DNA from 2 places in the Thauera sp. JM12B12 genome. Region 2 is predicted to be linked to the other one. Evidence: riboswitches for the same ligand, from Rfam matches in the RefSeq annotation. Region 2 holds a riboswitch; the other holds the start of a gene.
What was found. A riboswitch is a leader RNA that binds a small molecule or an ion and turns the genes downstream of it on or off. The one in region 2 is predicted to bind cobalamin.
Positions count from the first base shown of each region.

Region 1: it holds a riboswitch for cobalamin, as region 2 does, so the genes downstream of both, AAG895_RS13350 (GNAT family N-acetyltransferase) here and AAG895_RS17265 (TonB-dependent receptor) in region 2, are expected to answer to the same signal.

Region 1 covers NZ_CP154859.1:2,946,675-2,950,424, reverse strand. The annotation lists gene AAG895_RS13355 (ribonucleoside-diphosphate reductase subunit alpha) at 1-1,156, opposite strand, end outside; gene AAG895_RS13350 (GNAT family N-acetyltransferase) at 1,212-1,820, opposite strand; cobalamin riboswitch at 1,977-2,183, opposite strand; gene AAG895_RS13345 (2-dehydropantoate 2-reductase) at 2,183-3,130, opposite strand; gene AAG895_RS13340 (porin) at 3,453-3,750, shown strand, end outside.
Region 2 covers NZ_CP154859.1:3,797,707-3,806,640, reverse strand. The annotation lists gene AAG895_RS17290 (mitochondrial fission ELM1 family protein) at 1-115, opposite strand, end outside; gene cobC (alpha-ribazole phosphatase family protein) at 133-861, opposite strand; gene AAG895_RS17280 (adenosylcobinamide-GDP ribazoletransferase) at 892-1,659, opposite strand; gene cobT (nicotinate-nucleotide--dimethylbenzimidazole phosphoribosyltransferase) at 1,831-2,880, opposite strand; gene cobU (bifunctional adenosylcobinamide kinase/adenosylcobinamide-phosphate guanylyltransferase) at 2,978-3,526, opposite strand; cobalamin riboswitch at 3,630-3,869, shown strand; gene AAG895_RS17265 (TonB-dependent receptor) at 3,999-5,834, shown strand; gene AAG895_RS17260 (iron ABC transporter permease) at 5,889-6,869, shown strand; gene AAG895_RS17255 (ABC transporter ATP-binding protein) at 6,866-7,675, shown strand; gene AAG895_RS17250 (hypothetical protein) at 7,686-8,483, shown strand; gene cobO (cob(I)yrinic acid a,c-diamide adenosyltransferase) at 8,480-8,934, shown strand, end outside.

The DNA of each region.
Region 1 (3,750 bases), 850 kb from region 2:
GGCCGCCGGCGAACTTCTGCAGCAGGGCGTTTTCCTTGATCGACTGGTAGATGTCCTCGAGGCTGTCGGCCACCGTCGTCAGGTAGCAGGACGACAGTTGCGCATGGCGGGTGCCGCTGTTGAACAGCGTCGGCGTGCTGCTCATGAAATCGAAGCTCGACAGCAGCTCGTAGAACGCGATCGCCTGTGCCTCGCGGTCGATCTCGTTGATCGCCAGGCCCATCGCCACGCGCATGAAGAAGGTCTGCGGCAGCTCGATGCGGCGGCAGTCGACATGCAGGAAGTAGCGGTCGTACAGGGTCTGCAGGCCGAGGTAGTCGAACTGCAGGTCGCGCTCGGGCTGGATCGCCGCTGCCAGGCGGGCGAGGTCGAAGTCGGCCAGCCGTGGGTCGAGCAGCTCGGCCGCGATGCCCGCGCGGATGAAGGCGGGCAGGCAGGCGGCATAGCCTCGATCGGGGTCGGCCATGTCGGCCTGCGAGGTCTCGCGCCCGAGCACCTCGACGCGGATCGCCGACAGCAGCAGGCGGGCGGCGACGCGGCCGTAGTCCGGCTCGCGCTCGATCAGCGTGCGCGCCGCCAGCACCAGGGCCTGGCGCACGGCGGCGATGGGCACGCCGTCGTAGAGGTTGCGCACGGCGTGCTCGAGCACGGTGTCGGCGCATACCCCGTCCAGCCCCGCGCACGCTTCGCGGCACATGGCGAGCAGGGCGGCGCGGTCGAGCGGGCGGCGCGCTTCGCCGTCGACGACCTGCAGCACCGGGTCGGCGGCGCCCGCCTGTGCCGCCGTGCCCTGCTGCGCGGCGCGCTCGGCGGCGCGGCGTTCGCGGTAGAGCACGTAGGCGCGGGCGACGTCGTGCTCGCCCGAGCGCATCAGGGCCAGCTCGACCTGGTCCTGGATGTCCTCGATGTGCAGCAGGCCACCGTCGGGCAGGCGGCGGGTGAGGGCGCCGACCACGGTGTCGGTGAGGCGGGCCACGAGTTCGCGCACGCGCGAGGAGGCCGCGCCCTGGCTGCCTTCGACGGCGAGGAAGGCCTTGTTCATGGCGACGGCGATCTTGGCCGGGTCGAAGGCGACCGCCGCGCCGTTGCGACGGATGACCTGGAAGGCGTCGTACTGGAGGGTGTCGGGGCGTTTCTGGGCAGGGAGTCGGTCCACAGGTGGTCCTCGTTCGTGAATGTGGGCGGGGCGATGCTGTCGGGAAGGCTGCCGTTCAGGCAGCAGTGCGCGGGGCGGCCTGGGCGTCCGGCGCAGGATGAGGCGCGTGCCGGTGAGCGGGTATGGCGTCTCGCGCGCTCTGCAACTCCAGCACGAGCGGCGCGGTGAGCCGGCCACCGGGGCGGCGGAAGCCGCTCGCGGCGGCCATGTGCAGCACTGCAGGGCTGACGCTGTGACAGACGATGCGGGCGGCGTCGAGGGCGCGCGCCAGCGCGATCACGTGTACGAACAGCGCACGGCCCAGGCCGCGCTGGCGCAGCGCAGGGCTGACGCTCAGTCCGAAGTCGACCTCGCCTTCGCGCACGCCGACATGGGCGAGCGCGACGATCTCGCCCTGCGTGTTGCATAGCCCATGGACGTGATCGCGCGCGAAATCGAGTGCGTCGACATAGGCGGCGATGCCTTCGTCGCGGATGCCATGGCTGAAACGCAGCAGTCGGTCGTCGGCATCGAGGCCGAGCAGGTGGGCACGGATGCGCGCTGCGTCGGCAGCGCCGAAGCGCAGCAGCGGGCGTGCGGCGACATGCCGGGAGGCTGCGGCGGGCGCGGGTGGATTCGGCGCCGCGGCGAGCGCGACGGGGGCGAGGCGGGCAGATGCGTGCATGGTGGAGATCCGGTGCAGGCGGGGCGGATCTCCGACGAGCGGGCGCAATGCCTCAGGCGCATGAACATGTCATGCGACGTGGCCGAGCCGTCAGGAAAGCGTGCAAGTGAAATGGTGTGAGCCATGCCTCTTGTCAGGGACACCCCGCCCCAAACTGTTGAAGGTGATGTGCATGGCAGGTCTCCTGGCTCACGGGTCGTCGCCTTGCGTCGGCCTTCCCGGAGGATCTCCAGTGGCAGAGAGGGCGCAAGACTCGCCGATTACAGTTGCGGGGGCAGCTCCGGGATTCGCGCTGGGCGCGGCACCGGATTCCCTTTTCATGCCTGCCGGTATCGGCAGGCAACCATGAACAGGGCGCGAGGTTAGCCGCGCCCCTCGGGGCTGTCAAACGCAGCGTGCTCGATTCTGCGCACGAGGGCATGCATGGCCCGGTGGGCAGGGACCTCGAAACCGCCCGCTTCCGCCATGCGCAGCAGGGCGCCGGTGATCGCGTCGATTTCGGTGCGACGACCGGCGAGCACGTCCTGCAGCATGCTGGCGCGGTTGGCGGCGGTTGCCGCGGCGACCGCGTGCACGCGGGCGAGCGCCGCGTCGAGATCGAGTGCAAGGCCTTCGGTGCGCAGCACCGGCCAGGCTTCGCGCACAAGCTCGTCCAGCGCGGCGCGGTAGGGCGGCTCGAGAAGGGCGCCGTTGGGCACGCGGTGAATCGCCGCCAGCGGGTTGATGGCCACGTTAACCAGCAGCTTTGCCAGCCGCGCGCGCGCGATGTCGGGTTCGACCCGGGCGCGCAGGCCGGCACGTACCAGCATCTCCGCTACCGCTTCGAACCCGGGCGGCAGCAGGGTCTCGCCTGCGCCCGAGGGCTGCACCCGCTCGCCCGCGGCCGTGCGCTCGCGGTAGGCGCCCTCGGTGGTGATGCCCTGGTCGACGAGCGCCGCCCGGCAGTGCGCGCGCAGGAGATCGCCGGTAAGCCCGTTCTGCAGTGACAGCACGCCGACTGGCTGCATGCGCTCGGCAATCGCCGCGGCAGCGGCGGTGTCGCCAGCTTTCACCAGCACGATCAGCCAGTCGGCAAGCGGAGGCCGCGTTGCGGCGAAGGCATCTGCTCGGAAGGGCTGGCCGCCGACCTCGACACCGGCGCGCAGATGCGCCGCACGCTCGGCATCGCGCGCGACCACCGCCACCGGGACCGCGCCCGCCAGGCGCGCGGCGAAGTGCAGGCCGAGGGCGCCGGCGCCGATGATCGCGAGGGGGTAGCGTGCGGGAGAGGCGTGGGCGGGCGAGGTCATGTGTGCAGCGTTAGGGTTCATCGGGTTGTCGGGAGCGCTCGCCGAGGCAGCGTGCGGTGAGGGCGGCCAGGGCCATGTCCGGGCCGAGGGAAAGGCTGTCGAGGGCGTCCGATGCGGCGGAGCGACCGCATGCGCTGTTCCACGACGCACCGTTCCGGATCATCGCGGGCAGGTGGCTATTGGAGCATGTTGAACACCCTGGATGGGGTAAATGCGGCGGAAAGCCGCATTTTGCGGTGTTTTGCCGCGAGTGGCACAGGGTTTGCGCAAGGCGCTTCCAGCCTGGCCGCCGCGCGGCCGGGTCGGAGGAGTCAAGAGAAAACGACCATTCGAGGAGCCATCCATGCATTCCAACACCACCGCCATCGCTCGCCCCCTGCGTACCGCGCGCCGTCTGCTGCCCGCCAGCATCGCTGCCGCGCTGCTCGGCTTCGGCGCCGGCTCGGCGCAGGCGATCAGTTTTTCCCAGGGCGACGCCACGCTCGACATCAACGGCACCGTCAACGGCTTCTACTCGCACCGCACCGCCGAGGCCAACGGCGTCAAGACGACCAATTCCGCGCTCACCAACGGCCTGCTGCCGGGCTGGATCAACTTCGTGTTCACCACCAAGGTCGACGGCCTGGACATCAAGGCCCACG
Region 2 (8,934 bases):
GGGCGTCGATCCAGTGCGTCTCGACCGCCGTACGCGCCGCCAGCGCCTGCGCCAGTCCCTGCAACTGGCTGCGGTGGCCGGGCTTGTTGTCGGTGATGAGCCAGAGGACGGTCATGGCGGGCTTCTCCTGCCTCAGCGGTTGAACCACTTCAACACCACCCCCCAGCTTTCCACATCGATTCGCGTCACCAGTCCGCAGCCGAAGTCCAGCCCCAGCCAGCGCTCGGGTGGCATGCCGAGCAGGTGGCCGGCGATGGCGCGCAGCGGGCCGCCGTGGGCCACGACGACGACATTCTCGGCGGGTGGGGGTGCCTCCCGTGGGAGCGGGCTTGCCCGCGAATCTCCAATCGACGAGCCATTCGCGGGCAAGCCCGCTCCCACAGGGCGTTTCTCGGCCCGCGGCGCAGATTCTGAAACTGGTGAAATTGGGGTTTGTCCCCTATTTCCATTTCCCGAAGAGGCGGTCTGCGGCGCGCAGCCCGGGCCGTGCCTGATCTCTTCCAGCCAGGCCAGCACCCGTGCGGCCATCTCGCGCGGCGACTCCCCGCCGGGCGCGCGAAAGCCGAGCGGGTCGGCCGCCCAGTCGTCGATCGCGCTGCCGATGTCGGTGAAAGTGCGGCCTTCCCAGTCGCCGAAGTGGATTTCCATGAGCCGGTCGTCCACGTGCGGCGTGCCGAGTTCCTGCGCGAGCAAGCGCGCGCGCGCGAGCGGGCTGGCGTGCAGGGTGAAGGATTCGGGCAGCAGCGGGCGCAGGCGCGCGGCGACCGCGACCGGGCACTCGGCGAGTCCGACGTCGGTCTGGCCATAGCAGACGCCCGGCTCGACGGCGGGGCGGGGGTGGCGGATGAGGTGGAGTTGCATGGGGTGCAGGGGCCGGCGCGTGGCGCGTGCTCAGGCCCAGTGGGCCAGGATGCCGATGTAGCACGCCAGCTCCGCCGCCTGCTGCACGGCGCCGAGCAGGTCGCCGGTGTGGCCGCCGAGGCGGCGCAGGAAGAGGCGGGCGAGCCAGAGGGTGAGGAGCGCCGCCAGCCCCAGCGCGCTCAGCCCCTGCAGCGGGGCGAGCAGGACGAAGGCGGGCAGCAGGCCGCAGAGGCCGGCGAGGATGAGTTCGCCGTGGCTCAGCCGCTGCGCGAGCGCGGCGGCCTTGCTGCTGTCGTCGCTGCGCGCGTAGGGCAGGGCGTGCAGCACGCCGACCGCGGCGAGGCGCGACAGTGGATGGGCGACGAGGAGCGCGATCGCGGCGGTGGCCGGGCCGCTGGCGGCCAGTTCGATCAGCGCCGCCGCCTTGGCGAGCAGCATCAGCACGATGCCGATGGCGCCGTAGCTGCCGATGCGCGAGTCCTTCATGATCGCCAGGATCTGCGCCTTGTCCCAGCCGCCGCCCAGCCCGTCGCAGGCGTCGGCGAAGCCGTCCTCGTGCAGCGCGCCGGTCAGGCGGATGGTGAGCGCCATCGACAGGATCACCGCCAGGCTCGCCGGCAGCACCTGGGCGAGCGCGTAAAGCGCCGCGGCCCCGGCAAGGCCGACCACCCAGCCCACCAGCGGCAACCAGGCGCCGGCACGGGCGAGGCGCTCGGGCGACCACGCCACCCAGGCCGGTACCGGCAGGCGGGTGAAGTAGCCGAGGGCGGTGAAGAAGCGGGCGAGCGGTTCGCGCATCAGGCGGTGCAGGTTTGCGGGAGGTTTGTGGGAGATTTTTCGGAGATCTGTGGGAGATCTGTGGGAGCGGGCTTGCCCGCGAACATCGCCAGCTCAAGCGCCGCATTCGCGGGCAAGCCCGCTCCCACAGACAGTTGCTCCCGCGACAGCCTCTTCGTGGGCAGCGCGCGTTCAAGTCTGCGTGCTGACCCCCGCCGACTCGAAGCTCGCCATCTCGTTGAGGAAATTCACCGCCGCCTGCACCAGCGGCAGGGCGAGCGCGGCGCCGGTGCCCTCGCCCAGGCGCAGGTCGAGCTCCATCAACGGTTCGACGTCGAGGTGGTCGAGCTGCACGCGGTGGCCGGGCTCCTGCGAGCGGTGGGCAAACACGCAGTAGGCGAGCACCTTGGGCTGGATCGCGTGGGCGACGAGGAGGGCGGCGGTGACGATGAATCCGTCGACGAGGATCAGCATGCGCTTCTCGGCGGCGCCGAGCATCGCGCCCGCCATCATCGCGATCTCGAAGCCGCCGTACTCGACGAGCACGTCCAGCCCCGAGCGCGGCCGTCCGCCGCGCTCCAGCGCCTGCGCCAGCAGGGTGCGCTTGTGGAACAGGCCGGCGTCGTCCAGCCCGGTGCCGCGGCCGGTCACGGTGTACAGGTCGGCGTCGTGCTCCGCGCCTACCAGGCAGTGGGTGATCAGCGACGCCGATGCGGTGTTGCCGATGCCCATCTCGCCGAAGCCGACGCAGTTGCAGCCGTTGCCGGCGAGCGCATGGGCGATCTCGCGTCCGCGCTGCAGCGCCGCGTCGCGCTGGGCGGCGGTCATCGCCGGCTGTTGCAGGTAGTTGGCGGTGCCCGGCGCGATCTTGGCGTCGATCAGGCCGCCGCGCCTGCCGAAGTCGTGGTTGACGCCGGCATCGACGACGGTCAGCCCGAGGCCCATCTGGCGGCTGAACACGTTGATCGCCGCGCCGCCGGCGAGGAAGTTCTCCACCATCTGCCAGGTCACGTCCTGCGGGTAGGCCGACACGCCCGCCCTGGCTGCGCCATGGTCGCCGGCGAAGACGACGATGTGCGGCTGCTGGAGCGCGGGGGTGAGCGTCTGCTGGATGAGGCCGATCTGATGGGCGAGCGGCTCGAGCCGTCCGAGCGCGCCGAGCGGCTTGGTCTTGCGATCGATCTTGTCCTGCAGCGCGGCGGCGAGCAGGGTGTCGGGCGGGGCGATGGCGAAGGGCGTCATGCGGCGAGGTGGTTCCGAGGTTGGGCAGCGCAGGGGGGCGTCACGCCCGGCGTCGGCGATGTCCGACGGATGACGGGCGCTTGGCGCGCGTGGAAGTTTAGCCCTGCTTCAGCACCAGTGGCAGCCCGGCGGCGACGAACACGACGCGCGGGCAGCGCGCGGCCACGGCCTGGTTGAGTCGTCCGGCCTCGTCGCGGAAGAGGCGCCCCAGCGGCGTCTCGGGCACCAGTCCGAGTCCGACCTCGTTGGCGACCAGGATGACGCGGCCGGGCAGCTTGGGCAGGGTGGCGAGCAGGGCGTCGCGCTCGCGGCGGAACAGCGGCAGCTCGTCCGCGCTGGCTCCCGGCGGCAGTCGATCCGCGTCGATCAGCAGGTTGCTCAGCCACAGCGTGAGGCAATCGACCACCACGCAGCGCTCGGGCGCCGCTTCGGCGCGCAGCGCGTCGGCGAGCGCGACCGGCGCCTCCACGGTGCGCCAGCCGGCGGGGCGGTCGGCCCGATGGCGGCGGATGCGCGCGGCCATCTCCGCGTCGAGCGCCTCGGCGGTGGCGATGACGGTGACGGCGAGGCCGGATGCGGCGGCGCTGCGTTCGGCTTCGCGGCTCTTGCCCGAGCGGGCGCCGCCGAGGATGAGTTCGCAGGTCATGGGTGCTTCGTTTCCATAGCTCGGTCTTATCGCTGCAAGGGCTGTGTTTTATTGCAGTGCACGATACTGCCCCGTACGGTATCATCCGCCCCCACTGCCCCGGAAGGGGTGGCGCGTTATCGGTGCCCACGGGCGTTTCTCGCCCAGGGTTAAACGGGAAACAGGTGCGCGGCCCCTCGCAAACGAGGCCGCAATGCCTATGCTGCCCCCGCAACGGTAAGTGCGCGCAAGGCGTGTCATGCAGCCACTGGGACTCCACTCCCGGGAAGGCGACCCGCCCGTCCGGCCCTCGGGCCGGCACAGCGCACGAGCCCGGAGACCGGCCGGAACGCGAATTGGCGGATGTGCCGCGGGGTGGCGGCGACGGGCGCGGTTTGTCTTGCTCTCTTCGGTTCTCCCACGCTGTCGGTGCGTCCAGGTGAAGTTGCCATGGCGTGCGGGGACGCGCGGCATGGCGAAGGGAGTTCAAACAATGAAGATCCGCCTCTCCGCGCTCGTGTCCGCGTGCGCGCTCGCTTACCCGTTTGTCCCGGCCCAGGCCGACGATGCCCAGCTCAACCACGTCGTCGTCACCGCCACCCGCCAGCCCATCACTGCCGACGAGGCGCTTGCCAGCGTCGACGTGATCGACCGCGACGAGATCGCGCGCGCCGGCAATGCCAGCCTGGTGCAGCTGCTGGCGGGCCGTCCCGGCGTTCAGGTGTCCAGCAGTGGCGGCCCCGGCGCCAACAGCAGTGTGTACATCCGCGGCGCCAACTCCGGCCACACCTTGCTGCTGATCGATGGCGTGCGCGTGGGATCGGCGACCAACGGCGCCCCCACGCTGGAGACCATTCCGCTCGAGCTGATCGAGCGCATCGAGATCCTGCGCGGCCCGGCGAGCGCGCTCTACGGGTCGGACGCCATCGGTGGCGTGATCCAGGTGTTCACGCGCAAGGGCCGCGAAGGCTTTCAGCCCAGCGTGCGCGCCGGCATCGGCACCGACGGGGCGCGCACGCTGGGGGCGACGCTGGCGGGCGGGGCCGAGCGCCTGCGCTACAACGTGTCGGCCGGCACCGAGCGCAGCGACGGCATCGATGCCAAGCCCAACTCCACACGCGGCAGCGATGGCGACGACGACGGTTTCCGCAACGAGTACTTCAGCGGCTCGGTGTCGCTCGGCTTCCGCGAGGCGGACGAGATCGGCCTGACCGTGCTGCACTCGGATCTGCGCAACTGGTACGACAACGCCAAGGTGTTCGACTCCTACCTCGACAAGCGCACCAGCTCGCTCGGCCTGCACATGCGCAACCAGCTCGCCGCCGACTGGACCAGCACGCTGCGCTTCGGCTACGGCGCCGACGAATCGCGCAACCGCGCCGACCTCAACGATCGATCCGTCTTCGACACCGAGCAGCGCCAGCTCACCTGGCAGCACGACATCGCCCTGGGCGCCGGCTCCCTGCTGGCCGCGTACGAGTACCTCGAGCAGGAGGTCGACTCCAGCTCCGCTTACGCCAAGACCAGCCGCTACACCAACTCCCTGCTGCTCGGCTGGAGCGGGCAGTTCGACCGTCACCACCTGCAGCTCAATGCCCGCCACGACGAGGATTCGCAGTTCGGCAGCAAGACCACGGGCGCGCTCGCCTATGGCTATCGCCTGAGCCCGGAGTGGCGCGCGCGCGCCAGCATCGGCACCGCGTTCAAGGCGCCGACGTTCAACGACCTCTATTTCCCCTGGGGCGGCAATCCGGACCTGCGGCCCGAGGAGGCCCTGAACCGCGAGGTCGGCCTGGTGTGGGAGCGCGACGGCACCCGCGCGAGCGCCACCTACTTCAACAACCGCATCAAGAACCTGATCGCCTGGGCGCCGCTCGATCCGGCCGATCCGATGAGCGCCTGGGCGCCGGCGAACGTCGCGCAGGCGTCGATCCAGGGCGTCGAGCTGGCTGCCAGCGCGATGTTGGGTGACTACCGCGTGCGCGCCACCGTCGACTTCCTCGACGCCGAGGACAAGGCAAGCGGCGACGAACTCGGCCGCCGCGCGCGCATCGGCGGTTCGCTCGGCATCGAGCGCGCCATGGGGCCGTGGACCTGGGGGATGGAATGGAACGGGCAGGGCCGGCGGTATGATCGCATTCCGAACAGCGCGGCCAACCGCATGGGCGGCTACGGCCTGCTGAACGCCTATGTGCACTACGCGCTGGCGCCGGACTGGAGCGTGGAAGTGCGCGCCAACAACATCCTCGACAAGGACTACGAGCTTGCCCAGAACTACGGCACCCAGGGGGCCAACGCCTTCGTGGCCGTGCGTTACGCGATGCACTAAGGCGCGATGCTCGTCGCCACCCAGCGTCACCACGTCCCCGGTGGCCGGCTCCTGATGCGGCCGGGCCGCCACCACCCCGTGCTGCTCGCCGCCGGCCTGCTGTCGGCGGCGGCGCTGGCGCTGCTGTGGGCCCTGGTGGCGGGCGACATGCCGATCGGCCTGGCCGAGGCCCTTGCCGCCCTCGCCGGCAGCGAGGGCATGGCCGCCGACGTCGTGCGCGAGCTGCGCCTGCCGCGTGCGGTCGCCGCCTTCGTCTGCGGCGGCCTGCTCGCCACCGCCGGCGCGCTGATGCAGGTGCTGCTGCGCAATCCGCTTGCCGATCCGTACATCCTGGGCATCTCCGGCGGCGCGGCGGTGGGGGCGCTGGCGGCGATCACGCTCGGCGCGGCCTCGATCTGGGTCGATACGCTGGCCTTCGGCGGTGCGCTCGCCGCGATGCTGCTCGTCTTCGGTCTGGCGCATGGCGACGGCAGCTGGACGCAGACGCGGCTGCTGCTCACCGGCGTCATCGTCGCCGCCGGCTGCGGCGCGGCGGTGACGCTGATGCTGGCGCTGGCGCCCGACACGCGGGTGCAGTCGATGCTGTTCTGGCTGATGGGCGATGCCAGCGGCGCGGCGCGGCCGTGGCCGGGGCTGGGGGTGCTGGTGCTGGGGCTGGCCGCAGTGATGCCGTTCGCGCGCGACCTCAACGTGCTCGCGCGCGGTGAGCTGAACGCCCGCGCGCTCGGGGTGAGCGTGCGCAGGCTGCGCATGGGCCTGTACGTGCTGGCCTCGCTGCTGACCGCGACCGCGGTCACGCTGGTGGGCTCGGTGGGCTTCGTCGGGCTGATCATCCCGCATCTGGTGCGGCTGGCGCTCGGCAACGACCAGCGCGTGCTGATCCCCGCCGCGGCGCTCGCCGGTGGCATCCTGCTGACGCTGGCCGACACCGCCGCGCGCACCGTGCTCGCGCCGCAGCAGCTGCCGGTGGGTGTGCTCACCGCGCTGATCGGGGTGCCGGTGTTCCTGTTCCTGCTCGCGAGGCATCCGCGGTGAGCGCTGCGTACGCCGACGGCCCGCCGCTGCTGGAGGCCGAGCGTCTCGCCCTGCAGGTGGGCGAGCGCTGGCTGTGCTGCGAGTTCAGCCTGAGCCTGGCGGCGGGCGAGTGCCTGGCCCTGCTCGGCCCCAACGGTGCCGGCAAGACCACCTTGCTGCACACCCTGGCCGGGCTGCGCGAACCCACGGTAGGGCAGGTGCGCCTGGGTGGCCTGCCCTACGCGGCCTGGTCGCCGCTGGAGGCGGCGCGCTTTCGCGGCCTGCTGCCCCAGCAGCAACCGGACCATTTCGCCGCCTCGGTGCTGGAGACGGTGCTGATCGGCCGTCACCCCCACCTCGGCCGCTGGGGCTGGGAGACGAGCGAGGACGAGGCCATCGCCCGTCAGGCGCTGGCCGACGTCGGCCTGCAGGGCTTCGAGACGCGCGACGTCCTCACGCTTTCCGGCGGCGAGCGCCAGCGCGTCGCGATCGCCACCCTGTTGGCGCAGTCGCCGCAGCTCTTCCTGCTCGATGAGCCGCTCAACCACCTCGACCTGCATTACCAGATCGCCACCCTCGAGCTGTTCCGCAGCGTCGTTCGCGGCGCCGGGAAAGGCGGCGCGGCGCGGCACGGCGCGGTGATGGTGCTGCACGACATCAACCTCGCCGCGCGCTACGCCGACCACATAATCCTGCTCGACGGCCGCGGCGGCGTGAAGGCGGGCAACCGCGACACCGTGTTGCGCGCCGAGCTGTTGAGCGAGGCCTTCGGCCATCCCCTGCGTCGCTTCGAGAGCGAAGGGCGCGTCGTCTTTCTTCCGGATTGAGCGTTCACCGATGAAACACCTTCTTCGCCGCCTGCTGGGCGGCCTGCTGCTGGCCGTTGTGGCCTTGCCCGCCGCCGCGGCCTGCCCGCGCATCGTCAGCCAGTCGCCCTACATCACCGATGCGCTGGAATGGCTCGGGCGCGGCGACTGCATCGTCGGCGTGTCGCGCTACGACACGCGCGAGCTGCCGCGCACCGGCGGCGTCAAGGACCCCGACCTCGGCGCCATCGGGGCGCTGGATCCCGGGCTGATCGTCGTCTCCCGGGGGACCGATCCGGCCCTGCTCGACATCTTCGAGCCGGAGGCGCGCATCCTGCAGGTCGATGGTTTCGGCTCGATGGCCGACACCGAGGCGATGCTGCTCAGCCTGGCCGAGGCGACCGCCGTCCCCGACGCCCGGGCGCGGGTGGAGGGCTTTGCGCGCGCCTGGCGCGCCGCGGCCGCGGCGGTGCACGGCGGCGGCAGGCGCGTGCTGGTGATCTCGGCGTGCTCGGCGCAGCCGTATTCCTTCGGCCGCGGCCACATGGTCGGCGACGCCTTTGCCCATGCCGGCTTCGAGGTGGTGGAGAGCGCCGAGCGCATCCGCCACCTGCGCCCCGGCGAGGACGTCCCCGGCATCGTCGCCGCCATCGAGCGCTTCCAGCCCGAGCTGCTGGTCTCGCTGACGCCCGACAATGCGGAAAACTGCAGTGCCGAACTCGGCCTGGTGTCGGTGCCGATCGTCGCCCTCGAGGGGCGGCATTTCTTCCATCCGGGGCCGGCCCTGCTGACCGGCCTCGCCCAACTCGCGGAGCAGACGAAACCATGAGCGAACAGGATCGCGACAGCCGCCACAACGAGCGCATGGCGCGCAAGAAGGCGGTGGTGGACGAGAAGATCGCCACCGCCCAGGCCGAACGTGGTGTCCTGCTGGTCAACACCGGCAACGGCAAGGGCAAGTCCAGCGCCGGCTTCGGCCTGGTCGCGCGCTCGCTCGGCCACGGCATGAAGGTGGGCGTGGTGCAGTTCATCAAGGGCCGCTCGGATACCGGCGAGGAGGCCTTTTTCCGCGCCCAGCCGGGGGTGAGCTGGCACGTGATGGGCGAGGGCTTCACCTGGGAGACCCAGGACCGCGCCCGCGACGTCGCCACCGCCGAAGCCGCCTGGGACATGGCGCGCGGCCTGCTGCAGGACCCCTCGGTCGGCCTGGTGGTGCTCGACGAGCTCAACATCGCGCTCAAGTACCGCTATCTTGAGGTCGACACGGTCGTCGCCGACCT